DNA from 4 places in the Marinomonas sp. PE14-40 genome. Region 1 is predicted to be linked to each of the others. Evidence: predicted binding sites of a transcription regulator. Region 1 holds the regulator's gene; each other region holds the start of a gene.
The links. The regulator sigma-54, encoded in region 1, starts transcription at its own class of promoters, with help from an activator protein. The targets are predictions, from matches to a motif close to TGGCACNNNNNTTGCTNT.
Positions count from the first base shown of each region.

Region 2: a site for sigma-54 is predicted at 3,949-3,966, ahead of Q0A08_RS19065 (urease accessory protein UreD). Genes of this name have one in related genera too.
Region 3: a site for sigma-54 is predicted at 3,126-3,143, ahead of Q0A08_RS16250 (amino acid ABC transporter substrate-binding protein). Genes of this name have one in related genera too.
Region 4: a site for sigma-54 is predicted at 3,563-3,580, ahead of Q0A08_RS07285 (ANTAR domain-containing response regulator). Genes of this name have one in related genera too.

Region 1 covers NZ_CP130700.1:1,820,880-1,828,909, reverse strand. The annotation lists gene Q0A08_RS08350 (YhdP family phospholipid transporter) at 1-1,673, shown strand, start outside; gene Q0A08_RS08345 (carbon-nitrogen hydrolase family protein) at 1,675-2,499, shown strand; gene yjgA (ribosome biogenesis factor YjgA) at 2,585-3,112, opposite strand; gene mgtE (magnesium transporter) at 3,119-4,471, opposite strand; gene Q0A08_RS08330 (HPr family phosphocarrier protein) at 4,484-4,753, opposite strand; gene ptsN (PTS IIA-like nitrogen regulatory protein PtsN) at 4,762-5,211, opposite strand; gene Q0A08_RS08320 (RNA polymerase factor sigma-54) at 5,225-6,697, opposite strand; gene lptB (LPS export ABC transporter ATP-binding protein) at 6,773-7,498, opposite strand; gene lptA (lipopolysaccharide transport periplasmic protein LptA) at 7,498-8,022, opposite strand; gene lptC (LPS export ABC transporter periplasmic protein LptC) at 8,006-8,030, opposite strand, start outside.
Region 2 covers NZ_CP130700.1:4,127,289-4,135,318, reverse strand. The annotation lists gene Q0A08_RS19080 (3'-5' exonuclease) at 1-420, opposite strand, end outside; gene Q0A08_RS19075 (hypothetical protein) at 524-1,870, opposite strand; gene Q0A08_RS19070 (hypothetical protein) at 2,150-3,472, opposite strand; gene Q0A08_RS19065 (urease accessory protein UreD) at 4,014-4,958, shown strand; gene Q0A08_RS19060 (urease subunit gamma) at 4,972-5,274, shown strand; gene ureC (urease subunit alpha) at 5,307-7,376, shown strand; gene ureE (urease accessory protein UreE) at 7,387-7,830, shown strand; gene Q0A08_RS19045 (urease accessory protein UreF) at 7,811-8,030, shown strand, end outside.
Region 3 covers NZ_CP130700.1:3,504,015-3,512,044, reverse strand. The annotation lists gene Q0A08_RS16265 (hydrogen peroxide-inducible genes activator) at 1-27, shown strand, start outside; gene recG (ATP-dependent DNA helicase RecG) at 73-2,148, shown strand; gene lrp (leucine-responsive transcriptional regulator Lrp) at 2,152-2,628, opposite strand; gene Q0A08_RS16250 (amino acid ABC transporter substrate-binding protein) at 3,248-4,270, shown strand; gene Q0A08_RS16245 (amino acid ABC transporter permease) at 4,365-5,540, shown strand; gene Q0A08_RS16240 (amino acid ABC transporter permease) at 5,551-6,651, shown strand; gene Q0A08_RS16235 (amino acid ABC transporter ATP-binding protein) at 6,673-7,452, shown strand; gene Q0A08_RS16230 (HDOD domain-containing protein) at 7,564-8,030, shown strand, end outside.
Region 4 covers NZ_CP130700.1:1,598,609-1,606,638, forward strand. The annotation lists gene Q0A08_RS07275 (CmpA/NrtA family ABC transporter substrate-binding protein) at 1-1,321, opposite strand, end outside; gene Q0A08_RS07280 (ABC transporter substrate-binding protein) at 1,685-2,887, opposite strand; gene Q0A08_RS07285 (ANTAR domain-containing response regulator) at 2,884-3,474, opposite strand; gene Q0A08_RS07290 (response regulator transcription factor) at 3,694-4,398, opposite strand; gene Q0A08_RS07295 (HlyD family type I secretion periplasmic adaptor subunit) at 4,507-5,835, opposite strand; gene Q0A08_RS07300 (type I secretion system permease/ATPase) at 5,842-8,030, opposite strand, start outside.

The sequences.
Region 1 (8,030 bases):
CTGGCGCGACTAAGCTGAATTTATATGGGGATGTATTGCCTTCAGGTGACTTATTGGTTAGGGCGGATATTAAAGGTGATTTAGACCTTGAAGAGGTTATGGCCTGGCAGAAACTACCTAAAATGTTGACGAAGGCAGTGCAGGGGGAAGTTGATTTTACGGCTGATTTTACTATCAACCCAGACTTACCTGCTTTAATAAATGTTAATGCTGAGACTAATTTAAAGGGGGCGAGTTTATCTCTCCCTGTTCCTTTCGCTAAAACGACAAATACTCAAAAGCCCTTAGCGCTTTCGATTGATGTGTTATCTGATTATGCTGACGTGTCTATCTTATATGATGGTAATTACCGCTCTAAGTTACGTTTCTCTGAATCTGGCTTTTATGGCGGTCAAGTGCTGATTAATAATGCTAATGAGAGTGATTTTGAGGTGAGCTCGGGTCTATCTCTTAAGGGGCAACTACCTCATGTTGAGCTTGCTGCATGGCGGAAATTTTTAAATGAACCAGATGATACGAATACATCTTCGCCGCAAAATTTACGTCTGTTTGTGCCAGAGTGGCTTTCTTTTGTAAATCTGATAGTTGATCAAGTCAGACTTAACGAAGATAACTTGTTGCACAATGTTAAAGTTCAATATGACATTAGTAAGCGTCCAAGCGATATTTACCTTAATTCTGAAGAAATGAGTTTGCAGCTAACAAAGGATCTGCAGGGGCCTGTTGTGAACTTTTCCTATCTTAGCTGGAATAGTCCAGCTAAAGACGATAAGCAAGGTATTGAAGTTGATGCTGCGAAGGTTGCCGATTCTGCTGTCATTAAGGCTCAGCAAATTCCTACCATGTCACTGAATATAAATGAATTAGTTGTTAATAATCAGCCATATGGTGATTGGCAGTTAATGATTACAAACTTGGGTAAAAAAATCAGAATTGATCCATTTTCTACCGAGCTAACTGAAGGGGATTTTGTTGGTAGCCTGTTTTGGCAGGATGATGAGCATTCTAATGTCGAATTTCTGCTTAATGTTGATGGTGGGGATATTGATGAGTTGACGAGAAAATTTTCTAATCAAACATTGCTGACTTCTAAGGAATATAAAATCAATGTCAGTTTGAGTTGGTTGGGTACACCATTTGATATTCAAAGAGATACCTTGACGGGGCGCATTGAATTTTTATCGAAAAATGGTGTTTTGGAAAAGGTGAATGAGTTGCCTAGTTTCTTGAAAGCTTTAGGGATTTTCAACTTGCATGCGTTAGCGCGCAGATTGACCTTAGACTTTTCTGATGTCAGTTCGGATGGGCTAACCTATGATAAAATGTCAACGTCACTGGTTATTCAAAATGGTCAGTTAAATACAAGTAAGCCTTTGAGTATTGTGTCGCCAACAGTTGAAATTGAGTTGCAAGGTAATGCAGACCTAGTAACAGAGACGCTAGATGAAAGAATGATTGCCTATTTTCCTTTAGGTAATGCTTTACCTATTGCTGGCTTTTTACTTGGTATGCCTCAGGTTGCGGGTATTCTATATATAACGGATAAAATTTTTGGTGATAAGTTATCAAAAGTGACCAGTGTTGAATATTTGATAAAAGGGCCTTTTGCGGATCCTATTATTACGCCAGTGGTACATACACCTAAAGTTCGGCCCAAAAACAGGGATAAATAACATGAAGATCGCAGCAATTCAGCTTACTAGTAAGGATGATTGGCAAGCTAATTTAACTGATATTCGAGAGATGACTAAGAGTGCTGCCAAGCAGGGTGCCAAATTGGTTGTATTACCTGAGAATGCTCTCATGTTTGCAGGTAATAAAATGCGTCCTTTAGCTGAATCATCTGAACAAGAATTTATATTGGCTGAACTTTCACGGTTGGCAAAGCACCATAAAATACACTTGGTTGTTGGTTCGCACCCAAGTTTAAATCGCCCTGATGGTAGCCTAGTCGACGGTGGGAGAGTGCGTCAGTCTTGTTTGGTATTTGGTGTAGATGGTGAATTGAAGGCTAGGTACGACAAGATACACCTTTTTGATGTCATGGTATCTGATCAAAATGGTCAGTATATGGAGTCAAAAGTAATCGAGCCTGGACAGCTAGACCCCATTGTTGTTGATATTGACGGTGTGAAGCTTGGTCTGTCGATTTGTTATGATGTTAGGTTTCCTGAAATGTATCGAAAGCTTGCTGATTGCGGCGCTGATTTGGTTGTCGTACCTGCTGCTTTTACCTATCGCACAGGTGAGGCCCATTGGCACACTTTGCTAAAGTGTCGTGCGATAGAGAATCAATTTTATGTTCTTGGAGTGAATCAGTGTGGACATCACTCTAGTACACGTCATACCTATGGGAATTCAACTTGCTATTCTCCTTGGGGTGACTGTGTTGGGCAATTGGAGCACGAACCTGATGTGCTGCTGATAGAGATAGATTTAACAAAAATAAATGAGAGTCGTGGCACTATGCCAGTTCATAGTCATAGGCGTTTTAATTAGATGCTATTAAGTGTTGATTATGAAATAAAAAGCGCTTTTTTAAGCGCTTTTTTATTTCTATTAATAGCTAAATCCCTGGTAGGAATTAGGCTAATCCAAGTTTTTTATCTTGAATTTCCCTTAATAGCTTAAATAGCTTTTTACGGTTTGTTGTTTTGCCGCTTTGGCTTACTTCTTTTTGAGCTTGTCTAATGAGTTGTCTGAAGTGTTGAATATCAATGTCTGGGTTTTCATTTAAATATTCTTGGAGAACACTTTGGCTGTTCTCACCAATCAAGGCATCACGTAAGTTTTCAAGTTGATGAAACATTTTATTGTGAGCGGCTGACGTTGTATCAAATAACTCGATGCGAGCGGCAATCTTCTCGTGATCCTCTGTTCGCATAATACGTCCGATATATTGCATATGACGGCGCATAGCTTCATGTTTTTTGATGCGATCAGCTTCAGCGAGAGCGTCTCTTAATGTGTCAGACATCTCAACTTTTTTCTGTTGTGCTTTGCTTAAACCTAACAGTTTTTTGCCCAAAGCTTGTAAGGCTTCCATTTCACGCTTTATTTGGGTTTTGCTGATAAAGTTTTCGTCGTCTTCTAATTGTTCAAAATCTGTCATGTGAGCCTAAATAAGAAAGATAGTTGCTAGCCCTAAAAAGGATAAAAAACCGACTACGTCAGTGACTGTAGTGAGTATTACGTTACCCGCAAGTGCAGGGTCTATGCCCAAACGCTTTAATGTAATAGGGAGGAGTGTGCCGACTAGTGCGGCAAACAGTAAATTTATGATTAATGCGCCCGCTATGATATAGGCAATCTCAATGTTGTCAAACCAATATGCGGTTAAAGCGCCAACAACGATTGCCCATAAAATACCATTTAAAAAGCCGACGACAATTTCTCGGTTTAAAAGCCACCGTGTGTTAGCGGCGCCAATGTGGCCTAGTGCTATCCCCCTTATGACTAATGTTAGTACTTGAGAGCCTGCTATACCGCCCATACTTGCAACAATAGGCATAAGAATGGCGAGGGCTACAACTTGATCTATGGTGTTTTGAAAAAGCCCAATAACATAAGACGCAATAAAAGCAGTAATCAAATTGATGCCTAACCAAACGGCACGGCGCTTAGAGGTTTGCATAATGGGAGCAAAAGTATCTTCATCGTCATCAAGGCCGGCCATGCTTAACATCGAGTGCTCTGCCTCATCTCGAATGACGTCGACCACATCATCGATTGTAATACGACCTAGCAGTTTACCTGATGCTTCATCAATGACAGGTGCTGATACTAGATCCATCTTCTCAAACAGTTGAGCGACTTCACTTGCTGGTGCGTCAGCTTCGATGACAGTTGTTTCTGTTTCCATGATTTCTCGTACGCTCGCATCTGGGTCTGCAACGAGAAGTTTAGTAAGAGGGAGTGTACCTAAAAACCTATCAGAGCGACTGACGACTAATAGGCTGTCAGTCATGTCGGGTAGGCTTGCGTGTCGTCTTAAGAAACGAAATGCGATATCTATTGTAATATTTGGTCTAACAGTAATGGTATCGGTATTCATTAAGCCGCCAGCAGAGTCTTCTGGGTAGCTTAATAGGGATTCGACTCTTGATCTGTCCTGAGCTGTCATTGATGCTAGTACTTCAGCAACGACTGTCTCAGGTAGGTTTTGAAGTATGTCTGCTAAATCATCACTTTCTAACTGCTCAGTCACTGCGACCAGCTGCTCAGTATCCATTTCCTTTAAAAATTGGACGCTGATATCTTCGCTTAGATACTGGAGTATCTCGCCTTCATTCTTTTGTTCAATGAGGTCCCATAAAAGACGTCTTTCTTTCGGGGGTGAGGATTCTAGGAGGCGAGCGACGTCTTGCGCAGGTAAGGCGCCATTAAGTAAGTACTTAATTTGCATTGTGCCACCTGACTCAAGTGAGTCGGTGACCGTTTGCAAGTGTTGTTGCGTATCCTGTTCAACCATTTTCTATAGGCTTTATTCTTCTTCGTCAAAACGATTGTTGATAAGGGTGGTAATGGCGTCAAGCGCAGCGGCTTCATCTTCACCATTAGTTTTAATGATGATGTTAGTGCCTTTGGATGCAGCGAGCATCATCATTGCCATAATGCTTTTACCATCAACATTGCGTCCTTCTTTGTCTATCGTAATATCACAAGAAAATCGTGATGTGGTTTCTACTAGTTTGCCTGCGGCTCTAGCATGTAAACCTAGTTTGTTAATGATTGTGATCTCTTGCTCTAACATGTTGATCCCTATAACAATGATTTGAATGTATCGTAAAGTGCCTGGTTTGAATTTGCTTGTCTTAAAGACTCAAGTTTTTCAGGAGACTGAGCAAACTCTGCGATTTGACCTAATGTCGTAAGGTGGTGATCGCATTCTTGTGGCGGCACAATTAAAGCAAATATTAGATCGACTTTCTTACGATCTATAGCGTCAAAATCAATCGCTTTTTCTAGGGAGATAACAACCATGGCGGTATGGTTTGCTTCTTCTAGGCGACAGTGAGGTACTGCGATGCCTTGTCCTACACCAGTGCTTCCTAGCTTCTCACGAGCAAGCAAAGCATCAAAAACAGCTTCTTTATCGCAATGAAGTCTATCGGCTACCAGATTAGCAATATTCTCAAGTGTTCTTTTCTTACTTGTTGTTGCAAGGTTTGCTATTACTAGCTCTGGTTTTAAAATGTTAGTTAATGACACTTTCAATTCCGCTTTATATTAGTCTTTTTCGTTCATTTGAAGGGGGGATGTTCATTGCTTCACGGTATTTAGCAACGGTTCTCCTTGCCACTTGTATGCCTTGATCTGCCAATGCCGTTGCAAGCTTGTTGTCGCTTAAGGGTTTTTTGGCGGGTTCATCTGTAATGAGTTTTTTGATCATGGCTCGGATTGCTGTTGAAGAACATTCTCCTCCAGAGTCAGTGCTTACATGACTTGAGAAGAAGTATTTCAATTCAAAGATACCTCTTGGGGTATGCATATACTTCTGGGTAGTAACGCGTGAAATGGTGGATTCATGCATGCCAACTTCTTCAGCAACATCATGCAGTACCATCGGTTTCATTGCTTCTTCACCTAACTCAAAAAAATCAATTTGCTTTTCAACAATACAGCTAGCAACTTTGAGTAGGGTTTCGTTACGACTTTGAATGCTTTTCAAAAACCACTTAGCTTCTTGCAGTGAGTTTTTAATGTAATTTACTTCTTCAGTTTTCTTTGAGCTATTAGCAAGTGAAGAGTAGGTCTTATTGATTCTGACAGGAGGTAGAGCGTCGTTGTTGAGTTCTACTTGCCAAATATCATTTCGCTTTCTGACATTCACATCAGGGATAACATAATCGGTATCATCTTGATCTATGAGAGAGCCCGGTCTTGGGTTTAATTGCTGTATTAGCGCAATAACCTCTTTTAGGGCTTCTTCTTTAAGTTTGGTCTTTCTTGATAGTTGAGTGAAGTCTCGGCTACCCAGTAATGCTAGATGTTGGTTTATTAAGTTGTGCGTGCTCTTGTAGAGAGGGTGATCTTTGTAAGCTTGCAACTGTACTAGCAAGCACTCTCTTAAATCGGCAGAGCAAACGCCAACAGGGTCAAAGCACTGTAGTCTATGTTGTACAGCTAATACTTCGTCTTCTTCTAGCTCTTCAAGTTGTGGGGTTAAGCCTTGCCAAATATCATTAATGGTAATGCTTAAATAGCCATCTGGTTGAACGCATTCAATAATAGAATAAGCAATTTCTATGTCACGTTCAGAGAAAGGGGTTAAATTGAGTTGCCATATGAGGTGGTCTTGAATGCTTTCAGAAGGGGCGTTTCGGCTTTCGAAATCAAAGTCATTGTCATAGCTTTGGCCTTCTGATGCGGCAGCTGAGTTCTGATAGGTGTCATCCCAAGAGCTGTCGATGGATAGTTCTTCAGGGATGCTTTCTGTCCATTCGGACTCTACTCGCGCTTCATCATTGTTCTGACTATTTGCGCTAGCTTCATTATCTTTTTTGTCAGTGCTTTCTTCTACATTTGTGTCATTAAAATCATCGTCATCCATCTCTAATAATGGGTTAGATTCTAAGAACTCATGAATTTCTTGTTGTAAGTCCAATGTAGATAATTGCAGTAAACGTATAGCTTGCTGCAATTGAGGGGTCATGGTCAGTTGTTGACCAATTTTTAACTGTAAAGATTGCTTCATAGTGAAACACTTTCTGTAAGAATGATTTGGAACGAGTTATGCATATTACTCCCTTTTTTAGTAAAAGAGAAAGATCTAGAGTCGGAAGTTGTCACCAAGGTAAACTTTTTTCACCTGTTCATTCGAAATGACTTCTTCGGCATTGCCTGAGGCAATAATATGCCCGTTTCCGACTATGTAGGCTTTGTCGCAAATATCTAATGTTTCCCGCACATTGTGGTCTGTGATAAGAACGCCAATGCCACTTTGCTGTAGATGTTTAATGATTTGTTTGATGTCTCCAACAGAGATTGGGTCAACACCTGCAAAGGGTTCGTCAAGCAAGATGAATTTAGGGTTCATAGCAAGGGCGCGTGCAATTTCAACACGTCGTCTTTCGCCCCCAGAGAGAGCCATGCCTAAATTTTTACGAATGTGGGTGATATGGAATTCGTTAAGTAGTTGTTCAAGCTTTTCTTCACGTTCTTGCTTAGAAAGGCTTTTGCGAGTCTCTAAAATGGCCGCTATATTGTTTTCAACAGACATCTTGCGAAAGATAGATGCTTCCTGAGGGAGGTAGCCAATGCCTTTTTGTGCTCTTGCATGCATCGCCAGATGGGTGACAGGTTCGCCATCAATAAATATATCACCTTTATCATTAGCAACCATGCCAACTATCATATAGAAGCAAGTTGTTTTACCTGCTCCGTTTGGGCCTAATAGGCCAACCGCTTGGCCAGATTCAACCGCAATAGATACATCAATAACAACCTGACGTTTTTTATAGCTTTTAGCTAAATTCTTAGCTTCTAAAATCGCCATTAATTAGCCTTAGGTGGAGTGTTGGATTGTGGTTGTAGTGTCATAGAAACACGACCGCTTTTGTTTTTCTTCGCTTCAAATGTGCCTGTAGTCATGTCATAGCGAATGAAGTCTGCGGCGATTTCATCCTCACCACGTTTAATAAAGCCTTCTCCCTCTACTTCTAGAATAGAGGAGCTACTGTCATAGAATATTTTTGTGCCACGGCTAATGATCATATTGCCAGCAGCGTCAACTTGTTGGCTAAAATTTGCAGCTTGATCGTCTGTTCCTTTTGCAAAGATCTTGTCATATTTATTGTTGGATTTTGAGCTGGTAATGGTTAATTTATTTGCGCTAATTAGTATGGTGCCTTGGCTAACTTTTACATTGCCAATATAAATGGCATTGCCTTTTTCATTGTCAATGAAGGCAGAGTCAGCTTCGATTTCAATAGTTTCTTGATAATCTTCAGGTAGTGCGTATCCAGATGTAGTGCTAAAAATACAGCTAACTAAAAATAATAATTTAACGATTTTGTTCATAACTTCCT
Region 2 (8,030 bases), 2.3 Mb from region 1:
GAAACCCACCAAGCTTCCCAATTTATGATTAGGTGCGTCTTGAAAAATTCGTCGAGCTAATAATAATGAGCAAGCAAACTCACCTTGATAGTCTAAAGATAATCGTGCGAGTTCTGCGTCTAAAAAACGACGGTCAAATGAAGCGTTATGAGCAATGAGGTTATCCTTGCCAATGAAGTCTGTGAAGTCACTCATAACCTCAGCACATGGCGCCGCCTGAGACAAAAGACGGTTACTAATACCCGTATAGTCTTCAATAAAAGAACTCACCCTAAAGCCTGGATTCATCAGTGCTTGAAACTCAGCGACGACCTGTCCCTCAGACAGCTTTACCGCACCAATTTCAATGGCTCTGTCACCCTGATCGGGCGACAAACCAGTGGTTTCAAAATCTAGAATGACAAGTGTATCTGCGCGCATTTAGCCCTCATAAGCAAGCCATTCGGTCTCGCTATTCAAAAATCACTAGCCTAACAGACTTAGTCAATTAAAGACCAAACTATGTTGGAGATTTAAAGCCGATTTAAGAGAAGAAGTAATTACAAATACGTCGATACATAGAGATAGATTCAGGCGGGGTTATACCTTGCTTGGTAATTTGATGGCCCTTACCAATCTGCGCGTACATAAGCTTGCTTACGGCACTCATAGCGGCAACCTCAGCTTTAGTAATTGTCAGGGAACGACCCTGATTTTTAACAAGTCTTGCTATCATGATGCGCATAGTGATTAGGTATTGTCGTGTCATAGGCGCCTTAGTACCGACAAACTTAAACCAATCCTCATTCATCTTGTTCATTACTGGCTTTAGTACCTCGGGATTATTAACGGTAAACCCAGCACCATTAAGAGTGCCTTTAGGTGCAGCTCGCATTAAGTCATAAATTAAATGCTCTTTTTCTTTAGCCACCAGCATACCTTTAGTATTCAACTGGAGTTCACCTATGATGCCGTTGTCCATGGGAAGGAAGAACTTAACATCTTGATAACCCGATTTAAGTGCGCCGGAATTATGAGGGTCACTTTCATCACCACCTGATGAAGTTCCATAACGGTTCTTTAGAGATTTGGCATATTGTCGAATTTTTTTAAATTCATCACTGCCTTCTACCTTTTGACGGGCCATATTCATATCAAATTCATTATCAAATTCGACCGTCATTCTGGCGATATCTTTTAGGTCGCCAAAGTCAGACTCTCTTTCTCGATTGGTAATTTTATCAAGTGCGCCATTAAAACTTTTAAGTCCTTGAAACGCACCTGGTGGACAGGAAATACGACCGTGAAACTCAGCAGCGAGATCTTTGGATAAAGAGACAAGCTGAGCCTGTGCTAACTTCATTCGCTCAAATTGCATAAAAAGAGACTTCATTTTGAACTTAGTATTGGCCACATAACGCCTATCACGGCTAGTAAGCGCGTAACCTTCTTGTAATCGCTTGCGGGTTTCATCTGGCACATAATTTTCAATGGCACTTGGGTCCGTCAGCATAATCAGAATTTTTCGATCTGCTTCAATATCCACTTGAGGGCCAAATAAAGACAGCCACCTGGCACAAACACTATTATCATGACCACGGATCTTTTCTTGCAGCATTTTAACTGCTGAAGCATAAGCATCTTGATTAAGTAAAGGGTAACCCTGACTGAGGTGGGCACTTAAATCTAAACGCTTCATTACTTTGCCATGACTTTTACGTGCAGCCACTTCGATTTCATCCAATCTTAATGACTGTTTAATCAATTCCTCAGGGGACTTTTTTTGCAAATATGCCCTTTGCCCAGAGTATTTTTTTCGCATGGAAGCATTTAGCTTCTGCTGTAGCGCGTCCTCTTTTTGCGAGGCCAATACACTACTGGTAATTGTCATAATTGGCTGCCCTTATTACTCACTCACAGTCACCTGCAATCCTTGAATTAAATCTGACTAAATCTGGCTAGATTGTCTCTATTAAGCACTGGACTAAGCTATTAGAAAGCTTGATAAACTTGCCCATTTTCATTGTATTAGAAGTTTATGGATTAAATGTGCAGTTGACTAGGGAAGCAGAAGTTTAACTAAAGAGTTTTGTAACTAGGATGTAGAAATTTAACAAGTGATTAACTGTCAAAAGTATATTTGACCTTTGGCAGTTAATCACTTTAAGAGCTAGGGGAAAAAATAGCTCGATACTTTAACATACATTGATGCTGAGCTTGGTTTCTTGGCATCTGAGCTAGGCGGCTTTTCACCTTTACCTATAATGGCATACATTCTTGTGCTCACTATATTCATTGCTTCTAACTCTTTCTTATTAATTGTAAAGCTAGTTAATGAATTGGACATTTTCTTCATCATTGCTTGCATTATGCCTAGTTCGGCTTCAATTCCAAAGGTTCTTACTTTAATAAAGTCAAACCAACTCTTATCAAGTTTCTCTACAACGTGCTTAAGTACCGCTGGGGTTGAAATAACAATACTGCCTGTCCCCTCGTCCAATTTTCCAGCTCTTGTTAAATCATAAATGAGATGCTCTTTCTCTTTGGCAATTAACATACCTTTTGTATTTAATTGAAGCTCTCCAATAATGCCATTGCTTAACTGTAAAAAGAATTTAATATCCTGATAGCCAGAATCTAAAGCTGAAGAGTTATGTTTATCTTGAGATGGGGAGGTACCATATCGGTTTTTAAGCGATTTTTTATACGATTTTAACTTCTTAAATTCTTCACTGCCCTCTAATCTGACACGTGCCATATTCATATCAAATTCATTATCAAACTCTACGGTCATTCGCGCAACATCTTTTAAATCCCCATAATCAGAGGACCTTTCGCGATTGGTAATTTTATCCAAAGACCCAGAGAAGCTCTTTAATCCTTGAAAAGCACCAGGAGGGCAAGATATTCTGCCATCAAACTGAGCAGCAATATCCTTTGACAGTGAGACCAACTCAGCCTGCGCAACTTTCATTTTTTCAAACTGCATAAAAATGCTTTTTAACTTAAATCTAGAGTTCGCAATCAATCTTTTATCTGTATAAGTTAAGCTAGCAGGATTAGCCATACGGGCCCTAGTTTCTTTAGGAACAAAGTTCTTTATAGCACTAGGATCAGTTAGCAATTGCAGAATCTTACGATCAGCTTCAATATCAGTATAAGGACCAAATAGAGTTAAGAATTTTTTACAAATGCTACCATCATGAGCATTAATTTTTTCTTGCAAGGCTTTGACCGCTTCAGAATATGAAGCAGGGTTGATTAGTGGGTAACCTTGAGTCAAATATTTTGTTTGATTTAATCTTTGTATTGCCTCGGATTTCCTATTAACAACATCACTTCTCATTTCAGCTTTTAAATTAAGTAACTCTTTAATTTCTTTAACTGTAAGGCCTTTATCAATATCATTATTAGACATATCAACATGCCACTTTTTACCTTTATAAGTTTTCGCTTTGGATGCTTCAAGCTTCAGTTCTAATGCAGTTGGCATAATTCATTCCTCTTCAATAATGGGCTCTGACCGTAAACACCACACTCTAGATATACAGATTGAACGGTCGACTCACACCAGTTTTCATCACAGTGTCATTTTCTTAATGAAACAGACTCTAAGCCTGATTTGTGGATTTAAAGTGCAATTAGCCAAAAAATAAAAAGAATCGTTATCCATTAATTAGATAATGATTAATTAAAAGAAAATCGTTTAAAAACATTCGCTTTTTTAACCTCATTGAGAGGTCTAAAAAATATAAAAGTAAATAAAACACTTAAATTCGCCTACCAAACACCTACCGCACTAAAAAAAAGCACAAACGCCCCTCTCCCTAAGCACAAGCCATAAAGTGCACCAATAAAGCGCCATTAGTACAAACATGTTCAATCAGTTTTATTTGAAAACACTAACCTGGTGCGCTAAACACTCGCTATCGCTAACAAGGATACAAAAATTTCAAGTTTTATATATGTTGGAATATTAATTGCTAATAACAGCCTATCTAACGATTTACTTTCGCAAGGATAGTTACAGCTGAATGAGTTTAACCTTAGTAAATACAGACGATACTCAGTATCAAGATAATGCAGTTGAAGTGAGTGGAAAAAGCAGCCAGTGGCATGCCTTTCTTGACCTTAAATTGGCATTAACCCAACGAGGTGTAGCCTTAAAGTCTTGTGCACATCAAGGCCCTCTTTATGTACAGAAGCCGTTTTATCCTGAAGGAAAGGATCTCGCCCACCTTTATATACTGCACCCACCCGGTGGTTTAGTGTCTGGCGACACGCTAAATTTTAGCTGCCATCAAGAAGCAAATGCTCACTTGCTTTTAACAACACCTGGCGCAGGGCGAGTTTATCGAGCCAGACAAGATAAAAGCTTACAGTCACAAAACAATCTCTTCCATGTTAGCGAAAATGCCAGCCTAGAATGGTTACCTCAGGAAACCATTCTTTACCCCGAAGCCAATACCAAACTCATGACTCGCGTTGATCTCGCTGCTAACGCTCGCTTTATAGGCTGGGAAGTCACTTGCTTTGGTCTCCCTGCAAGCGATCAAGCCTTTAGCAGCGGGCAAGTCTGTCAAACATTCGAGATTCGTCAACAAGGCCAAATCAAGTTCAGAGAAAAGAACTTAATCAACAAAAATTCATTTCATTTATTAAGCCAACATGCAGGTTTTAATAAACAAAGCGTTAATGCCCTTATGGTGGCAGGCCCTTGTTTGGATAGCGCAATCAAACAACAAAACACAGACGCTTTAGACAAGGTTATTGCTCTATTACAGCAAGATTGTGAGCAGCTAAACCAAATAGAGAGCCATGCCATGGCAAGTGTCAGTTTAACCGGTGACTTTTTATTAATTCGTTACCTTGGCGACTCATCAGAACAAGCTAAGCAACTTTTTCTAAGCTGCTGGCAAAAAATACGCCCTTTGTTATTAAACAGAGATGCCTGCATTCCTCGCATTTGGGCCACTTAATAAGGATAACAAGATGGAATTACTTCCTAGAGAAAAAGATAAATTATTAGTCTTTACTGCAGCTTTACTGGCAGAACGCAGGCTTAACCGAGGTTTAAAACTTAATTATCCAGAAGCCATGGCTTACATCACGATGGAGATCATTGAAGGTGCAAGAGATGGACAAACCGTTGCCCAGCTCATGAGTTTTGGCAAAACTTTATTAACAGCAGAACAAGTGATGGACGGTGTCATTGAGCTTATTCCAGAGGTGCAGGTTGAAGCGACATTCCCGGATGGGACCAAGTTAGTCACTGTACATAACCCCATCAATTAGCGGCGCTGTTAACTGCACATAAAGGAGGACACATGATTCCAGGTGAAATTAAAGTCGGTCAAGACAAGATCATCCTAAATGAAGGCCGTAAGAAAATAAAAATCACAGTACAAAACACAGGCGATAGACCGGTACAAATTGGCTCACACTATCACTTTTATGAAGTTAACCCTGCACTGTCCTTTAATCGCGAGGTGACTAAAGGTTATCGCCTGAATATTGCATCAGGTACAGCAGTCAGGTTTGAGCCAAGCCAAGCCAGAAGTGTAGAGCTAGTTGAATATGCTGGCAGTAAAACTATTTTTGGCTTTCGTGGCGAAATCATGGGACCGCTTGCAGAAAGCCATTCAAACACCTTTGGGAATGAGCAAATAAAAGACTATGCCAGCGACCATGAAGCGAGTATGGATAGAGAAAGTTATGCTCAGATGTTTGGTCCAACCACTGGCGACCAAGTCCGTCTAGCTAATACCGATATCTGGATTCAAGTTGAAAATGATCTAACCACTTATGGAGACGAAGTTAAGTTTGGTGGTGGTAAAGTTATTCGAGATGGCATGGGTCAAAGTCAGGTTACAAGAGAGCATAGTGTTGATCTCGTCATTACCAATGCTTTGATACTAGATTACTGGGGGATAGTAAAAGCTGACGTTGGAGTGAAAGATGGCCGTATTTATAAAGTCGGTAAAGCAGGTAACCCAGATATACAAGACGATGTCACTATCAACATAGGCCCAGGAACAGAAATCATCGCTGGTGAAGGCTCTATTTTAACCGCCGGCGGTATAGATGCACATATTCACTTTATCTGCCCCCAACAAATAGAAGAAGCTCTCACCTCTGGTGTCACCACCATGATAGGTGGCGGTACAGGTCCAGCGACTGGCACCAACGCCACCACAGTAACGCCTGGGGCTTGGAACATGCATAAAATGTTGCAAGCAACCGATAACATGCCGATGAATTTAGGCTTTTTAGGAAAAGGAAACACCAGCCTCCCCGATGCATTAGAAGAACAACTAAAAGCCGGTGCTTGTGGCCTTAAGCTTCATGAAGACTGGGGCACAACACCTGCCTCTATCGATAACTGTTTAACCATTGCCGATAAATATGATGTGCAAGTGGCTATACACACGGACACCTTAAACGAATCAGGCTTTGTTGATTCAACCTTAGGCGCTTTTAAAAATAGAGTCATTCACACTTATCACACAGAAGGAGCTGGTGGTGGTCATGCACCTGATATTATTCAAGCTTGTGCTCATGCCAATGTACTACCTTCTTCGACCAACCCAACACGTCCTTATACACATAATACGGTTGATGAACATTTAGACATGCTGATGGTTTGCCACCACCTTGATTCAAGTATTGCTGAAGATGTTGCCTTTGCAGACTCTCGAATTCGCAAAGAGACCATAGCAGCAGAAGATATTCTGCATGATAGAGGGGCATTCAGCATGATTTCATCCGACTCCCAAGCAATGGGACGAGTGGGTGAAGTTGTTACCAGAACATGGCAAACCGCCCACAAGATGAAACAGCAATTTGGTTTTTTAAAGGAAGACTCAGAACTGGGCGCTGATAACTATAGAGCAAGACGCTATATAGCTAAATACACAATAAACCCAGCGATTACTCATGGTATTGCCCATGAAGTGGGGTCAATCGAAGCTGGAAAACTGGCTGATTTGATATTCTGGAAACCCGCTTTTTTTGGAATAAAACCTTCTCTTATTATCAAGGGAGGCATGATTGCTAATGCACCAATGGGCGACCCGAATGCATCTATCCCGACACCTCAACCTGTGCATTATCGCCCTATGTTTGGTTCATTTGGTAAAGCCAGTGCTAAGACTTCTCTCACCTTTGTCTCACAAGCAGCACTTGATAATGGTATTCAAGAGGAACTGCAATTAGATCGCTCATTAGTTGCTTGTAAAAACACCCGTAACCTTTCCAAAAAAGACATGATATTAAACGATTGGTTGCCAAACATTAGCGTAGATTCACAAACCTATGAAGTAAAAGCAGATACTGAATTGCTTACCTGTGAACCCGCTAAAGAGCTGCCATTGGCTCAACTCTATTGCCTATTTTAAGGAACTAAACATGTTAGAAATTTATCAAAGACTAGGCACTCATTGCCACCAGCCACTTCATACTCAAGTTGAACTAAGCCATGAACAAAGAACAAAAGGACGGTTGAAACTATTTGGCAAAAATGGCGAGGAAGTTCGTATTTTTTTAGAAAGAGGCAAGACCTTAGAAGTCGGTGAATATTTAAAATCCGAATGCGGTAAATACATTCAGGTGCAAGGTATGGTTGAAGAGGTTTGTCATGCAAGATGTGACGACTGGCTTACCTTTAGTAAAGCCTGTTACCACTTAGGTAATCGTCACGTCAAAATAGAAGTTGGTGAGCTGTGGCTACGCATTAGCCCAGACCATGTACTGGAAGAAATGCTGCAAAACCTTGGCCTTAACACAAGCCGAAAGCATGTCATATTTGTACCTGAATCCGGAGCCTATAAAGATGCTCACCACGGACACTAGCTTACTCAGGTTACTGCAATTAAGCAGTGCCAGCCTGCCAGTTGGTGGTTATGCTTTCTCTCAAGGTATGGAGTTCGCAATTGATTTAGGTCTGGTTAAAAACCAAGAGCAAGTACATGACTGGATCAAAACACAATTAGAGCAAAGTGTTAGTCAGCTAGATTTGGCCGTCTTACAACATGCAATGAAAGCGATAAAAA
Region 3 (8,030 bases), 1.7 Mb from region 1:
GATGCTTATCAGCATTTCCCGGTCTAATTCGACCTATCTTTGATCGTTTGAACTCGCTTTATAAGGAGCCATATGGATTCGCTTGAATGTGTTGCAGTTACTGAGCTTAAAGGTGTCGGCGCGGCACTCGCTGAAAAGTTGCAAAAGCTGCATATCGAAACTCTGCAGGATTTAATTTTCCACCTGCCGATTCGCTATCAAGATAGAACCCGTGTGCTCCCTATTGGCCAACTCAAGTTTGGTGACGAGATAGTGGTAGAAGGCAAGGTTGCCAGTTGTGAAGTGCAAATGGGGAAGCGTCGTAGTCTGGTATGCCGTATTCGTGATGATTCTGGTTCACTATGCCTGCGCTTTTTCCATTTTAACGCCAGTCAGAAAAAACAGTTTGAAGCCGGTAAAGCGATACGCTGCTTTGGTGAAGTAAGACGAGGCAGCACGGGATTGGAAATGTTCCACCCCGAATATCAACTTGTAAGTGATGACTGGCAAGCTGAAGATGACAGACTCACACCTATTTACCCTTTAACTGAGGGCATAACGCAAAACAAGATTCGACTCTTGTGCGAGCAAGCTCTTGAGCATTTATCACCTTATAATTTACAAGAGTGGCTGCCAGAGCAAATTCGTCAGGAGTTTCAGCTACCTGCTCTTTATGATGCCGTACGATACCTGCACCAACCACCTACCGATGCCAATATTGAAGAGCTAAAAGCAGGATCTCATCCGGCTCAATATCGTTTATCTTTTGAAGAGTTACTCGCCCATCAATTAAGTTTAATTGGCAAGAAGTTTAAAGCCAAAGAAGACCTTTCAATCAGCTTAAATGAGCCCGGCGAAATTTTAGATAAGCTATTAAAAAGTTTACCTTTTTCTCCTACTAACGCACAAAAACGTGTGGTTGGAGAAATACTAGACGATCTTAAAAAAGGTCACCCTATGTTACGTCTGATTCAAGGTGATGTAGGCTCTGGTAAAACCTTAGTGGCCGCGATGACAGCGGCGGTCTTCGTCGCCCAAGATTTACAAGTCGCGATTATGGCGCCAACCGAGATTTTAGCCGAACAGCATCTGGTTAATTTCAGCCAATGGTTTGAGCCATTAGGTATAGAAGTCGCTTGGATGGTAGGTAAGCTAAAAGGTAAACAAAGAGAGCAAGAGTTAGCTAAAATTGCCTCTGGTGAGGCCAAAATAGTGGTCGGTACCCATGCACTCTTTCAAGACAGTGTTGCGTTTCATAATTTGTCTCTGGCTATTATTGATGAACAGCACAGGTTTGGTGTGCATCAAAGGATGGCACTTAGAGAAAAAGGCATGAATGGCCAGTTACAGCCTCATCAACTCATCATGACGGCGACACCGATTCCTCGTACTTTAGCTATGTCGGCCTATGCAGACCTTGATTGCTCGATTATTGATGAGCTTCCTCCTGGACGAACACCTGTCACGACGATTGTTGTTTCGGATCAAAGGCGTGATGAGGTTATTTCACGTGTTCAAGCCGCTTGTCAGGACGGTCAACAGGCTTATTGGGTCTGTACTCTGATTGAAGAATCCGATGCTTTACAATGCCAAGCCGCCGAAGATACTGCCACCATGCTCAGCGAGCAACTACAAGGTTTGTCCATTGGTTTGGTTCATGGCCGTTTAAAGGCGCAAGAGAAAGCGGACATAATGAATCGCTTTAAAGCAGGTGAATTACAGCTTTTAGTGGCAACAACTGTGATTGAAGTTGGAGTTGATGTGCCAAATGCCAGTTTAATGGTCATCGAAAACCCAGAACGCCTTGGTTTGGCTCAGTTACATCAGCTACGTGGTCGTGTTGGACGAGGTTCTGCTGCAAGTCATTGTGTGTTGCTATATAAAACCCCATTAGGGCAGCAAGGCAAAGCGCGACTTTCAACTATGAGAGAAACGTCTGACGGCTTTAAGATTGCGGAAAAAGACTTAGAGTTGAGAGGACCAGGTGAGTTGCTTGGCTCTAGGCAAACCGGTTTGATGGAGTTTAAGGTCGCCGATTTGCAAAGAGATAAAGGCTTACTTGATCAGGTTCAAGCTACAGCACAGCGTTTATACCACAATCACCCGGAAGCCATTTCGCCCCTGTTACAGAGGTGGCTGCCGAATATTGAGCATTATCTAAATGTTTAAGGTTTAGAGAATGTTAACGACTGTGGTGTTCTTCACTTCTTCCATGGCAACATAGGTACGTGACTCACGCACATGAGGAAGCGTTAGCAAGGTTTCACCTAACAATTGGCGATATGCATCCATATCTGGCACACGGGCCTTTAGTAGGTATTCAAAGTCACCAGCGATAAGGTGGCACTCTAAGATTTCAGGAATATTAGCAATGGATGCTTTAAATTCATTAAAACCTTCTGGTGATGTGGCTTTAAGGCGAATTTCTACAAATACTAATAAGCCCGCTTCTACTTTACGAGGATCGACTAAAGCGCAATAGCCTGTGATATAGCCATTACGTTCTAAACGACGCACCCTTTCTAAGCAAGGGGTCGCACTCAAGCCCACACGACTAGCTAACTCCACATTAGATAATCTGCCGTTTACTTGTAGTTCTCTTAATATTTTTCGATCTAACCTATCTAACGGTTTAGGCGAATTATCCATCTCTGTTGAATCTCCCCATTCAAACAAGGTCTTACGCTAGTCTAGCATGCGCTCAGCGAACAACAAAAATTACAAATCTTTGTATTTATTGATCTTAGCTTCAGTTTTAGAGCGTCTATATTTCACTGTTAAGCGAACAAAGTAAAACAATAACATTTTCAAGCCCTAAGTGATGGCTCAAAACAGACAATTATTCTGTACAAAAAGACATTTTTAGAAGATTCGACGAACCATTATGGTGCTTTTTTAAATTTTTAGTCTTAACTTAAACCTTACTAGTTGAAAGGTTTATTTTTGAAGTTGAATTCACTTTCTTTATCGAAAAAGAGTTAATCGATAAAGAAAAACTATAAAAAAGCAGGATCTACTCAAAATGCAGGGGTATTTTGTTAGTTTTCTCTTGACTCAGTACCTTAAACAGTAATTCTATAGAGGCCAGCCGAATGCTTTCAGAATATTCGGCTGTAATAATACAAAATAAAATAATAAGTTAATTTTGGCCTAAGAATTGCTATTGAAGAATTTAACTCACTAATAATTCGAGTTTTAACGCAAGTAAATATCAATAATCTATGTCTAAAAATTACGACCAATCAAAACGCCTGGGAGGCAAAATAAGATGAAATCTAACGTGGGTAAGTTAATTTCTACTGCAGCTGTTGCTCTAACAGTAAGTGCTGGTGCAACTGCTGGTACGCTTGACGATGTAAAAGCAAAAGGCTTTATTCAATGTGGCGTAAGCCAAGGTGTTCCTGGTTTCTCAAACGCCGATGACTCTGGTAACTGGACAGGTATCGACGTTGATGGGTGTCGTGCAACTGCAGCAGCAGTATTCGGTGATGCTCAAAAAGTTAAATTTACCCCTCTTTCTTCTAAAGAACGTTTCGCAGCACTAACCTCTGGTGAGGTTGACATGCTTTCTCGTAACACTACTTGGACTTACACTCGTGATACTTCACTAGGTCTAGACTTTACTGCGGTAAACTTCTACGACGGTCAAGGTTTCATGGTTCGTAAAGACCTAGGTGTGGAAACAGCATTGGATCTTGACGGTGCAACAGTTTGTACTGAACAAGGTACAACAACAGAATTGAACATGGCTGACTTCTTCCGTAAGCACCAACTAGAATACGTTCCAGTTGTTGTACAGAAAGTTGACGAAGCTGTAGCAGCTTATGCATCTGGTCGTTGTGACGTTTACACAACTGATAAATCAGGTCTAGCAGCACAACGTACTAAACTAGCTAACCCGAACGATCACATCGTTCTTCCAGAAACTATTTCTAAAGAGCCTCTAGGCCCAGTTGTTCGTCACGGCGACAACCAGTGGAAAGATGTTGTTACTTGGGCAATCTTCGCTCAGGTTAACGCTGAAGAAATGGGCATTAGCTCTAAAAACGTAGCTAAAATCAAATCAGAAACTAAAGATCCAGGTATCCTACGTCTACTAGGTGCTGAAGGTAATATGGGTGCAGCTCTAGGCCTAGACGCTAATTGGGCTTATAACATCATCTCTCAAGTAGGTAACTACGAAGAAGTTTTCGAACGTAACATTGGTCCTAACACTCCAGTTGGTCTACCACGTGGCGTGAACAAACTATGGACAGATGGCGGTGTAATGTACGCGCCACCAATTCGTTAATTCGTAATAGCCTCTCTAACATCAGGAGCTTTCGCTCCTGATGTTACCTCGCCCTACCATCCTACTGACGAGCAAACACTTTGCCTGAAACGAGATGAGCAATAATAATCCAACGAGTAATACCAGTTTTTTGAATGATGCTGGCAACCGCGCCATTATCTTTCAAGTTATACTGCTAGCCGTTGTAGTTTTTGTTGGTTACTACCTATTCAACAACCTACAATCCAACCTAGAGAGTCGCGGTATTTCCACTGGTTTTCGTTTTTTAAACGAACCAGCGGGCTTCCCCATTCTTATCCACCTAATTGATTACACAGAAACCAGCACCTACGGACGCGCCTTCATGGTTGCGCTGATTAATACCTTTGTCATTTCTATAATGGGTATTATTCTTGCGACTATCATTGGTGTTGTTATGGGTCTAGCAAGACTTTCTAACAACTGGTTAGTAGCCCGTCTGGCGACAGTTTATATCGAGACTTTACGTAACATCCCTTTGTTACTACAAATGTTCTTCTGGTATTTCGCCGTACTCTCTGCCTTACCTACCCCTAAAAACAGTATAGTTTTGGGTGATTTCATGTTGAATAAACGTGGAATATATTCACCTGATCCTCAATTCCAAGATGGTTTTGGTATCGTTATTTTTGGTTTCCTACTGTCTCTTGTGATGTCTATCGCATTGATTCGTTGGGCTAAAAAGCGCCAAACCAGGACAGGTGACTGGTTCCCTGCTTATTGGAGTTCTTTAGGTGTCATTATCGTCGTTACCTTTTTAGCCCTTGTTGTATCTGGCTTCCCGATTGAGTTTGAAGTACCGCAAAAAAGTCGCTTTAACGTAAAAGGCGGCATGGTGTTAACACCAGAGTTTGTGGCAGTTCTTATCGCTCTTTCTACCTATACAGGTTCATTTATTGCTGAAATCGTACGTGCCGGTATTTTGTCTGTTAACTGGGGACAAACTGAAGCGTCTCGCTCATTAGGTTTACCTGATGGCCTAACACAACGTTTGATTGTATTGCCACAAGCATTACGCGTTATCATCCCACCACTAACAAGCCAATACTTAAACTTAGCGAAAAACTCCTCTTTAGGTGCTGCTGTCGCTTACCCTGAACTTGTTGCTGTCATGATGGGTACAACCCTGAATCAGACAGGTCAGGCGATTGAGACAATTGGTTTATGTATGCTGGTTTACGGCACATTAAGTTTGACCATTTCATTATTTATGAACTGGTATAACAAAAAAATGTCACTAACAGAGAGATAGGAGGCGAATCATGGCGAAAATCTTTCAACCATCTCCAAGCCTTCCACCACCAGTAAACTCGGTAGGTGCAGTTGCTTGGGTCAAGCGCAATTTACTATCCTCTCCACTGAATGTATTACTTACCGTATTCAGTGTTTATTTAGTGTACTTGCTTATTCCACCCGTTATTAGTTGGGCTTTTATTAACGCAACTTGGGAAGGCACATCTAAAGCAGACTGTACTGCTGGCGGTGCATGTTGGGCCTTTGTAAATGTGCGATTTAATCAGTTCATGTACGGCTTATACCCACCTGAAGAATACTGGCGCGTTAATCTTGCCGGCATTATGCTAGTTGTTCTAGTCGCAGGTTATGCCATCAAAGCAATTAATAAAGCAATTTTAACCACTGTTATTATGGTTGGTTATCCTGTTATTGCTTACTTCTTGTTTGCTGGCGGCGTATTCGGTATGCCAGAAGTAGAAACAGCACAATGGGGTGGTTTATTCCTAACTATGTTGCTCGGTATCATAGGTATCGTTGCGTCATTCCCATTAGGTGTTTTGCTTGCACTAGGTCGTCAATCCGACATGCCTATTGCTAAGTCTGTATGTGTTGTTTTCATTGAAACTATCCGTGCAGTTCCTCTGATCACAATTTTGTTTATGGCGTCAGTAATGATTCCGTTGTTCTTACCTGATGGTATGAACTTTAATAAACTTATGCGTGTATTAATTGGTATCACCTTATTCTCTGCAGCTTACATGGCAGAAGTAATACGTGGTGGCTTACAAGCGATTCCGAAAGGTCAGTACGAAGCGGCTGATGCTATGGGTCTAACTTACTGGCAGTCTATGGTATTGGTTATCTTGCCACAGGCGCTAAAACTAGTAATTCCAGGTATCGTAAACACCTTTATCGGTTTGTTTAAAGATACAACTCTGGTTTACATAGTCGGTATGTTTGATTTCCTAGGTATTATCCAATTAGCAACTCATAATGCTAACTGGCTAGGTACTACCATCGAAGGTTATGCCTTTGCTGGCTTTATCTACTGGGCTATTTGCTTCGCTATGTCACGTTACAGTATGGCAATCGAGCGTAAGTTAGAAACCGGACACAAGCGGAACTAGAATTTTTTTGAGGCCTTTCAAATGACAGAACACAATATGGCACTCGCTCAGCTTGAGCCGGGCGAAAAAGCAATTATCGAATTTAAAGATGTAAACAAGTGGTACGGGGATTTCCACGTACTTAAAAACATCGATTTCAGTATCAAAAAAGGCGAGCGTATCGTTGTTTGTGGACCATCAGGTTCAGGCAAATCAACAATGACTCGTTGCATCAACCGTCTTGAAGAACACCAAAAGGGCTCTATCATTGTTGACGGCATTGAAATGAACGATAACTTGAAAAACATCGAAGCTATCCGTAAGGATGTGGGTATGGTGTTCCAGCACTTTAACCTGTTCCCACACTTAACGATTTTGGAAAACCTGACTTTAGCACCAATCTGGGTTCGTAAGATGCCTAAGAAAGAAGCTGAAGAGATGGCAATGCATTACCTTGAGCGTGTAAAGATAGCGAACCAGGCGAACAAATTCCCAGGTCAGCTTTCTGGTGGTCAGCAACAGCGTGTTGCGATTGCCCGTGGTCTTTGCATGAAGCCACGCATCATGCTGTTTGATGAGCCGACATCCGCACTTGACCCTGAAATGATCAAGGAAGTACTAGATGTAATGATTCAGCTAGCTGATGAAGGTATGACAATGGTTTGTGTAACTCACGAGATGGGCTTTGCAAAAACCGTTGCTGACCGTGTTGTTTTCATGGATGCGGGTGAAATCGTGGAAGCGAATGAACCACACGAATTCTTTGAAAACCCTCAGCATGACCGTACTCAATTGTTCTTAAGTCAGATTTTGAACCACTAATTGAGAAAAAAAGCAGTCATTGCACAAAAAAGCCCCTTTTAGGGGCTTTTTTGTTTTTCGATATTTGTTAAATTGCTTGCTTATTAACACTCATGACGCAAATTGAAATTTATGACTCAGCAAGAATCAGATATAACCCCAAGCCTAAAGGTTAAAATTGTTCACTTACAGGATTCAACCGGTAAGGTTCAAGCCATTTTCCCATTTGATTCTATGCTCGATATCGGTGCTATTACACGCGTTAGTAAGCGCCGCTTAGCCACGATAAATTCTTATAATGTCACCAGTGACCTACTGCTCAATACTCATAAAGTCATCACCTATATTGATGAAAGCCTCAAAGGTAAAACTAAGCTATCTCTGAAAAAAACAGATCTGACGAAATTTAACTCAATCGAGGCAATTGAGATTAATAAGATTTTTTCAGGCTCTAAATGTTACTTTGGCGATTTCTCCATCCCTCAAGATCAGCTTAAAACCGAAGTTGAAAGCCATGAGCAAGATGAAGAAAGCATGTTGAGTGCTTTAGGTGGATTTCAGTCCATTCGTCTTCGTCAACGTTTAGAAGAAACTCTTGA
Region 4 (8,030 bases), 220 kb from region 1:
CGATAAATTCACTTTGCTCTGGCTTAAAGCCTGTCTCTGTTTTGAAATTAGGGAAGTCAGATGCAGTCATAACACCGTCTTCAATTAATGATTGAGCCGCTTGCGCATAAATATCTGGACGATAAACTTTTTTCGCCATATCCATGTACCAAGCATCTGGCTTGAAGCTGTCAATTTGTCCCCAACGACGCATTTGAGTCAGGTACCAAATAGCATCACTATAATAAGGATAGGTAGCGTTATGACGGAAAAATACATTGAAGTCTGGCACTTCACGAACATCCCCTTTTTCATATTCAAAGGTGCCTGTCATACTGTTGGCAATCACATCGTAATCGGCCCCAACATATTCACTACGAGATAGAATTTCTACCGCTTCTTTACGGTTAGCATTATTATTCTCATCAAGCCACTTCGCAGCACGAATCAAGGCTTTTACCACATGTAAATGGGTATTTGGATATTCATCAGCCCAAGCTTTACTTACCCCAAACACCTTCTCTGGGTTGTTCTTCCAGATTTCATAATCTGTTATCACAGGGACACCGATACCTTTAAATACGGCTTGCTGATTCCAAGGTTCACCCACGCTATAACCATAAATAGTTCCCGCTTCCATCGTTGCTGGCATTTGTGGTGGTGGCGTGACAGATAACAGTGCATCTGCAGAAATTTGTCCACTAATGTCACCTTTAGCTGGCGCGTAAAATCCCGGATTCACACCACCAGCTGCTAACCAATACCTAAGCTCATAGTTATGAGTCGAAACAGGGAATACCATCCCCATATTAAATGGCTTACCTTGTGCCTTATAATCTTCAATGACAGGTTTCAAAGCACTTGCGCTAATAGGATGATGGTATTTACCAGCAGCATCTTTTGTTAAGTACTGCTTCATTTGCTGCCAAATCTCGTTTGAGACTGTGATGCCATTCCCGTTTAGGTCCATACTAAAAGCTGTAATAATATCTGCTTGTGTGCCATAACCTAAAGTTGCACCTAAAGGTTGGCCTGCCAACATATGTGCTCCATCGAGTTCGCCATCAATCACCCTATCAAGCAAAACTTTCCAGTTTGCTTGTGCCTCTAAAGTGACATAAAGATCTTCATCCTCGAAGTAACCTTTTTCATAGGCAATTGCCAAAGGAGCCATATCAGTTAGCTTGATAAAACCAAACTTTAAATCTTCTTTCTCTGGGTCTCCAATACTGCTAGCAAGAGACAAGGAAGGCAGCAACACAGCAGAGAAAAACGCCGCCTTAATCACTTTAAATGGAAAGCTTTTGGGAGTAGATAGTGTGACTCTAGATGCTTTGTACATACTTTACTTCCTATTATTTTCTAAAATTTGGACAACAAAAAAGGCGCGAGCAATACCTAAAATAAATTAAGTATTACTGGCGCCTTTGCCTTAAATCCCATCACCTTTAACGGGTGTCATACTGAGCTTTTAATAAAGCAGTGATGACTGTTTGTTATTGTGAAATCGTCGTTAACTTCTTAATAACATTAAATTAATCTCTTGATATAAATAATGCACTTGTTATGCCAAAAAACTTAAACATTTGTTTTATATGATAAAGTTTAGTTTCAGACCCATTTTTTAGTCACTTTGATCTGCATCTCAGTAACAAAACGCACTATAAGTGATTTTTATTGCGGCTAGTTGCACACGTATACAGCGTTAGTATATAAGCCCCTTCTCCAAACCATCAGGGTGAATGATGGTTTCGCCAGCCAAAGAGCTTTCAAACCACTTTCTCGTGTTAAAAGAGGGATTTTCATAAAGGTGATCGCCTTCAACAAGCCCAAGCGCTTTGAAGTACAAATCTTGGCGACACACTTGATTGATGACTTCTGTCACCTCAAATTGATAACCTAACTCTTGCCAACGTACCATTTGAGACATTAACCATAGCGCATACTCAGGATTAGGGCGGTTTACTTTAGCACCAGAAAACGTTTGGTATGCTTCTTTAGGCCAAGCAAAATCTCCCGCAGGTTTGACGGCATTAAATCCATATCTCAGTCCATCTGGGTCACAGTCTAGATAATCTGGTTTAGCTAAAATAGCTAATAAATCTTCTTGGTTAGCTTCGTCATCAACCCAAGCACACGCCTGATGTAAGGCATTAATGAGTTTAAGGTGAATGTCTTGGTTTTCATCTTGCCATTGAGAGTTAACAGCAAATACTTTTTCTGGTGTACTTCCCCAAAGGTCATAACCTGTCATTAACATATGACCGACACCTTGTTGTACTGCCAAACTATTCCATGGCTCTCCCACACAATAACCATCAATCTCACCGTTTATAAGATGGCTAATCATTTTGGTGGGTGGAATTACCAATATTTGTACGTCTTTATCAGCATCTATGCCCGCTCTTGAAAGCCAATCCCTGAGTTGATAAGTATGTGATGAATAAGGAAATACACTGGCAAATCGGATACTTTGCTCTGACTTATCCTTTAGTAAACGTTGCAATGCTGTGCCATTTCGAATTTCAGCACCATGGTTGGCATAACCACTCATTTGTTGATAAAGGAGATTTGAAACCGTTATACCATTGCCATTTTGACTCACAGTAAAGCCTGTTTGCATCGGCGCTTTAATGGATGACTTTAAAGATGACTTAATGGCGCCCACACCCAATGTCGCAGCAATTGGCATAGCCGCTAACATATGAGCACCATTAAGTAAGTTAAACGCAACTTTATCGCGAATGCTGGCCCAAGAGGCTTCTTTATGTAATTTAACGCTAACTCCTAGCGCTTCAAAAAAGCCTTTCTCTTTCGCGATAACAAATGGAGCACAATCAATAAGAGGAATAAAGCCAATATTAATATCTGTCATGTTACTTGGCCCTTTACTGTCTGTTTCAATCACTTTATTTCTCCCATCAAATCCATCACAGCAATGACATTTTGCGCGACTTCTGCCATACGCTGACTTCTATCCATTGCCAACTTACGTAATGCCTTAAATGCAGACGCTTCATCACAACCCTGACTTTTCATGATTAGGCCTTTCGCCTTTTCAATTAACTTTCTGTCTTCTAGCTGAGTTTTAACAGATTCCAACTCATTCCTGAGCGCCTGAAATTCTCTAAAACGTGCGACCGCAACTTGAACAATCGGTTTAACTCGATTAGTTTGCAGACCATCAACAATATAAGCACTCACCCCCGCTCTAATCGCCGCCTCCATATGCTGCTCATTCTCTTGCTCTGAAAACATCAAAATAGGTCTAGGGTTATCTTTGGTAAGACGAGACATATTCTCCAACGTATCTCGATCAGGACTATCAACATCTATGATGACAATATCAGGTTGATAACGGATTACTGCTTGATTCAGGCCTTGGGCGTTTTCAAGTCGCCTTATTACTCGATAACCATTATCTGTTAGCGCTTGCTCGACGATTGCAGCCCTTGCAGGCTCATCATCAATCAGCATTACAGTCAGTTCTGTCACTTTCTTTTCTCCTAGGCATGCCCTTCATTGTGCAAATTGATGCAAACAACAAGAGAACCATTCGCCATAAACCTCATTCACAGCAAAAAATGCAATTGTTAAGCCATTTAGAGAAAGTGAACAGAAATGAGGCGAAAATCTAAGAAAAGTAAGCTAAAAGGTATTTGAGAGGGAATTTTTATATTAAAAGCAGATACTCAGTCGAATTTTATGCACTGCTTAATTATGATAAGAAGAGTTTTGCACCAAAAGAGCAACAGAAAGTCGATCTTTCAATTCGAGTTTTTTGAAAATAGCGGTAAGGTGAGCTTTAACCGTACGATCGGTAATGTCTAAATCTTGTGCAATTTTTTTATTGTTAAGACCTTGGCCAACCAATTTAGCGACATCCATTTCACGTTGGCTTAGGTCAGCTAAAATTGCATCATTTTTAAGGCGCTTATCATCACCACGTCTTTGACCACGGTTTTCTGTGGTTGGAGAAGCGGATGCTTTGCGAGCAGATTCATTAATTAGGTTTTCAATAAAGGTTTTACCGCCCCAAATTTCACCGGTTGCAACAACAGATAAAACTAACGCTAGTTGCTCAATACCAATAAAAGGAGCACATTGCCCATTAACACCTTGTGAAAACATTCTTAATGCAGCACTTTGACTCGTTTGATTAGGGAAAGCGATGATCTTAAGTTCAGGAAAAAGATTCCTAATCGTAACAACATGTTCAACCATAGAGGTAAAGTTTTCATCATCAAGATGAATGAAGCAAAATGCGATAGGCTCAACTGTTTCTGAAAGCGAAGCACGTGTTTCATTTAATGAACCTACAAAGCTGAGCTCATATTGATTTGAAACAACTTTTTGCCAATGCGCAATCACAACAGGGTCGGTATTCCAGCACACTATTTTCAATTCTTTATCTACCATCAAATTGTCCATACATGTTATTTATTCTACTTTCCGTGTAATGTAATAGTGTTAATTTTCGTTTCAATATGAATAGCTTAGATAGGATTATTGTTATGAAATGGTAACTTACCTTTCCCTCAAGGCATTTTGCTTGGCTTTTAGGATAGGTTTGAATAAATAATCTAACAGACTCTTTTTACCGGTGATCACATCCACCGTTGCCTGCATACCAGGAATGATAGGAAGATGTGTCTCTTCCGTGCCAAGATAGTTCTTACTGGTTCTTACTTTAACCAAATAAAAACTATTCCCCTCTTCATCAATAATGGTATCAGCACTGATATTATCAACTGTGGCAGTTAGTCCGCCATAAATAGCAAAATCATAAGCAGACAGCTTAACAATGGCTACCAATTCTGGTTTGATAAACCCAATATCTTCAGGACGTATTTTTGCTTCGATTAACAAAGAATCTTCTAATGGCACTATCTCAACCAAACTTTGACCGGGCTGAATAACACCACCTACTGTATTAATTTGAAGCTGTTTTACTATCCCTTTCACAGGCGATCTTACCTGTGTTCTTAATACTTTATCTTCTAAGGAAACACTCGCTTCTTTTATCTTATCTAACGTTGTTTGTACCTTGGTTAACTCTTCTTGCGCTTCCGCTCGAAACTTTGCACTACTTTCTAATAGTTTAGTTTTCGCCTCAACCAATGAAGATTCAGCTCTAGGTAAAGCCAGTTGGCTCGCCCTCATGTCCCCTTCCATTTGGTTTACTTGACGCTCTAGTTGCAAAAGCTCAACTTTAGAAACAGCCCCTTGCTCAAAGGCAGGACGAGTTAAACTCAACTCTTCTTGAGCAAGTTCATAACTGGTTCTTAAGTTATCCAATTTAGCACTTAATTCGACGATTTCTTGTTGCTTTTGAGCAACCTGTTGTTCAAAAACAAATTGGTTAGTACTTAAGGATTCAGAGCGGTTTTGATACAAACGTAACTCACGATCAACCACTTCTGGGTATAAAGCTCTTAAATCGGCGTCAAAACTCGGCTCATTGCCATTTGCTTCAGCTCTTAATCTAGCAGCACGCACAGCTAAGTTTATGCCTTCCGCCTGTTGTTCACGTAAGGAAGAGACTGCGGCAGTATTTTCAATTGTCATCAATAGTTGGTCACGCTCTACATTGTCACCCGTATCAATATGAATCTCTTTTAAAATACCACCTTCAAGGTTTTGTACTATTTGTACTTGGCTTGACGGAATAACCTTACCTTCACCCACAGTGACTTCATCTAATTCCGTATAGTTTGCCCACAGGCCACCAAAAATCACGAATAAGAAAATACTCCACAAAATAATACGGCCACCTCTGGGTGACTTAAGCATTAATGCTGCGTTGTAATTTGAGGAATAAGCTAAATCCTCTTGAGAAATATTGGGCTGCTTCATGATTAATTAACTTACCTTTAGTTTCCCTTGGCGTAACGCTTCATGCACTTGAGCCTTAGGCCCATCAGCAATCATTCGCCCGTTGTCCATGACAATTAATCTATCCACCATATCTAGCATGGAAGACTTATGGGTAATCAGGATCAAGGTTTTGTCTTTAATACCTGCTTGTAACCTACGTTTCATTCGAGTTTCTGTGGTGTTATCCATAGACGCGGTAGGCTCATCTAAAATAAGAATGGATGGATCAAATAATAAAGCCCGGGCAATGGCGATACTTTGTCTTTGACCACCAGATAAAAGCATACCTCTCTCACCTACCATACTGTCTAAACCACTTGGTTTACGGTTAGCAAACTCAGCTACACCAGAAAGATTTGCAGCACGAATGACTGCTTCATCTTCCACATAGGGCACACCCAGTACGATATTATCCTTAATAGAACCGTAAAACAGGCTCACATCTTGTGATACGGCACCTATGTTACGACGCAAATCGGTTGGGTTTACTTGTCTAACATCCACCCCATCGATACGAACAGCACCATCCATTGGTTCATACAGACCCGTCATAATCTTACCTATGGTAGATTTACCTGAGCCAATACGACCAATAATGCCCACCTTTTCACCTTTTTTAATGGTAAAACTGACATTACTTATGGCAGCTTGCTCTTGTTCTGGATAAGCAAAGGTCACTGTATCAAACTGGAACTCGCCTTCGAACTTTGGCCTGTGGACGTATTTCACGTCATCTGAATGTTCAACAGGCGAACTCATAATTTCATTAATTGAGGTAAAGGCCGCTTTTGCCTGATTATAACGAGTTGCCAAAGCAGCAATTTGAGCCATAGGTCCAAGTGCTCGCCCCGTAAGCATGACTGTGGCAATCAATGCTCCCATGCTCATTTCACCAGCAGAGATCTGATACACCCCGATAATCACCATGACCACAGTGGTCATTTGCTGAGTCACCATGGCAAAGTTAGAACAAGATTGCGCTAATTGTCGCGTCTTCACACCCCAGTTAGCAATGTTCGCGACAGATTCTTCCCACTGGCGCTGCATTACGCCTTCAGCATTATTAAGTTTTACCGATTCTGCGTTAGATAAATTCTCAATTAACAAAGCATTCTTTTGAGATGCTGTTTTCTGCCCTTCTTCAATTGAACGACGCAAAGGCACTTGAATCATCAAGCTATAGGCAATAATCAAGAAAATAGTAATCATAGGAATATAGGCGACGGGTCCACCAATCAACCAAATGATACCTATGATCAAAAACATGAAGGGCACATCAACCAAGGTAGTAATACTGGCTGAGGTGATAAAGTCTCGAATACTTTCAAAGTCCTGTAGGTTTTTCGCAAACGCCCCCACAGAACGAGGCCTAGCGGCCATTTTAATGCCATTCACCCTAGCAAAAATATTTGCCGAAATTAAAATATCAGATTTTTTACCCGCAAGGTCGATAAAGTAACTTCGCAGGGAGCGTAATAAGAAGTCAAATAAATACACCCCCGCAGCACCTGCTGCTAACACCCAAAGGGTATCAAACGCATTATTTGGCACCACTCTGTCGTACACATTCATCACAAATAATGGACTTGCAACAGCGAACAAATTGATTAATAAAGAGGCAACAAAGACATCTCGATATATACGCCAAGACCGTGTCACCGTACCCCAGAACCAATGTTTGTGATTCTTAGAATATTGATTCTCTTGAGCTCTATCATCAAAACGGAACTTAGGTTTTACAAAAAAGCAGTAACCTGTGTAGCTTTGCTCTAATTCAGCAAGACTAACAAAAACTTCACCTTCGCCAGACTCTGGACGAAACAGCTTGGCCACTAGCTCTTTCTCATTAATTTCCAATAAGACACAGGCATCTTGATCTTCAAGCAAAAGAACAACAGGCAGAACCATGTGGGAGATTTTAGCAATTTTGCGTTTAACAAAACGTGATGAGATGCCGATGCGATTAGCAGCCCGAGCAAATAAATCAGGGGTCATTAAATCATCAGTAATAGGAAGCCCTGCTCGAACAGCATCCGCTGTATAAGGGTTATTAAAATACTTACTGAGTAGCACTAAGCAATCTAACAGTGGATTAGGATAATCAACACCCTGACCTGTTAGATCCCATTGTGCTTTATTTTCTGTTGTACCCTTTTCATCTTCAGTCATACTCG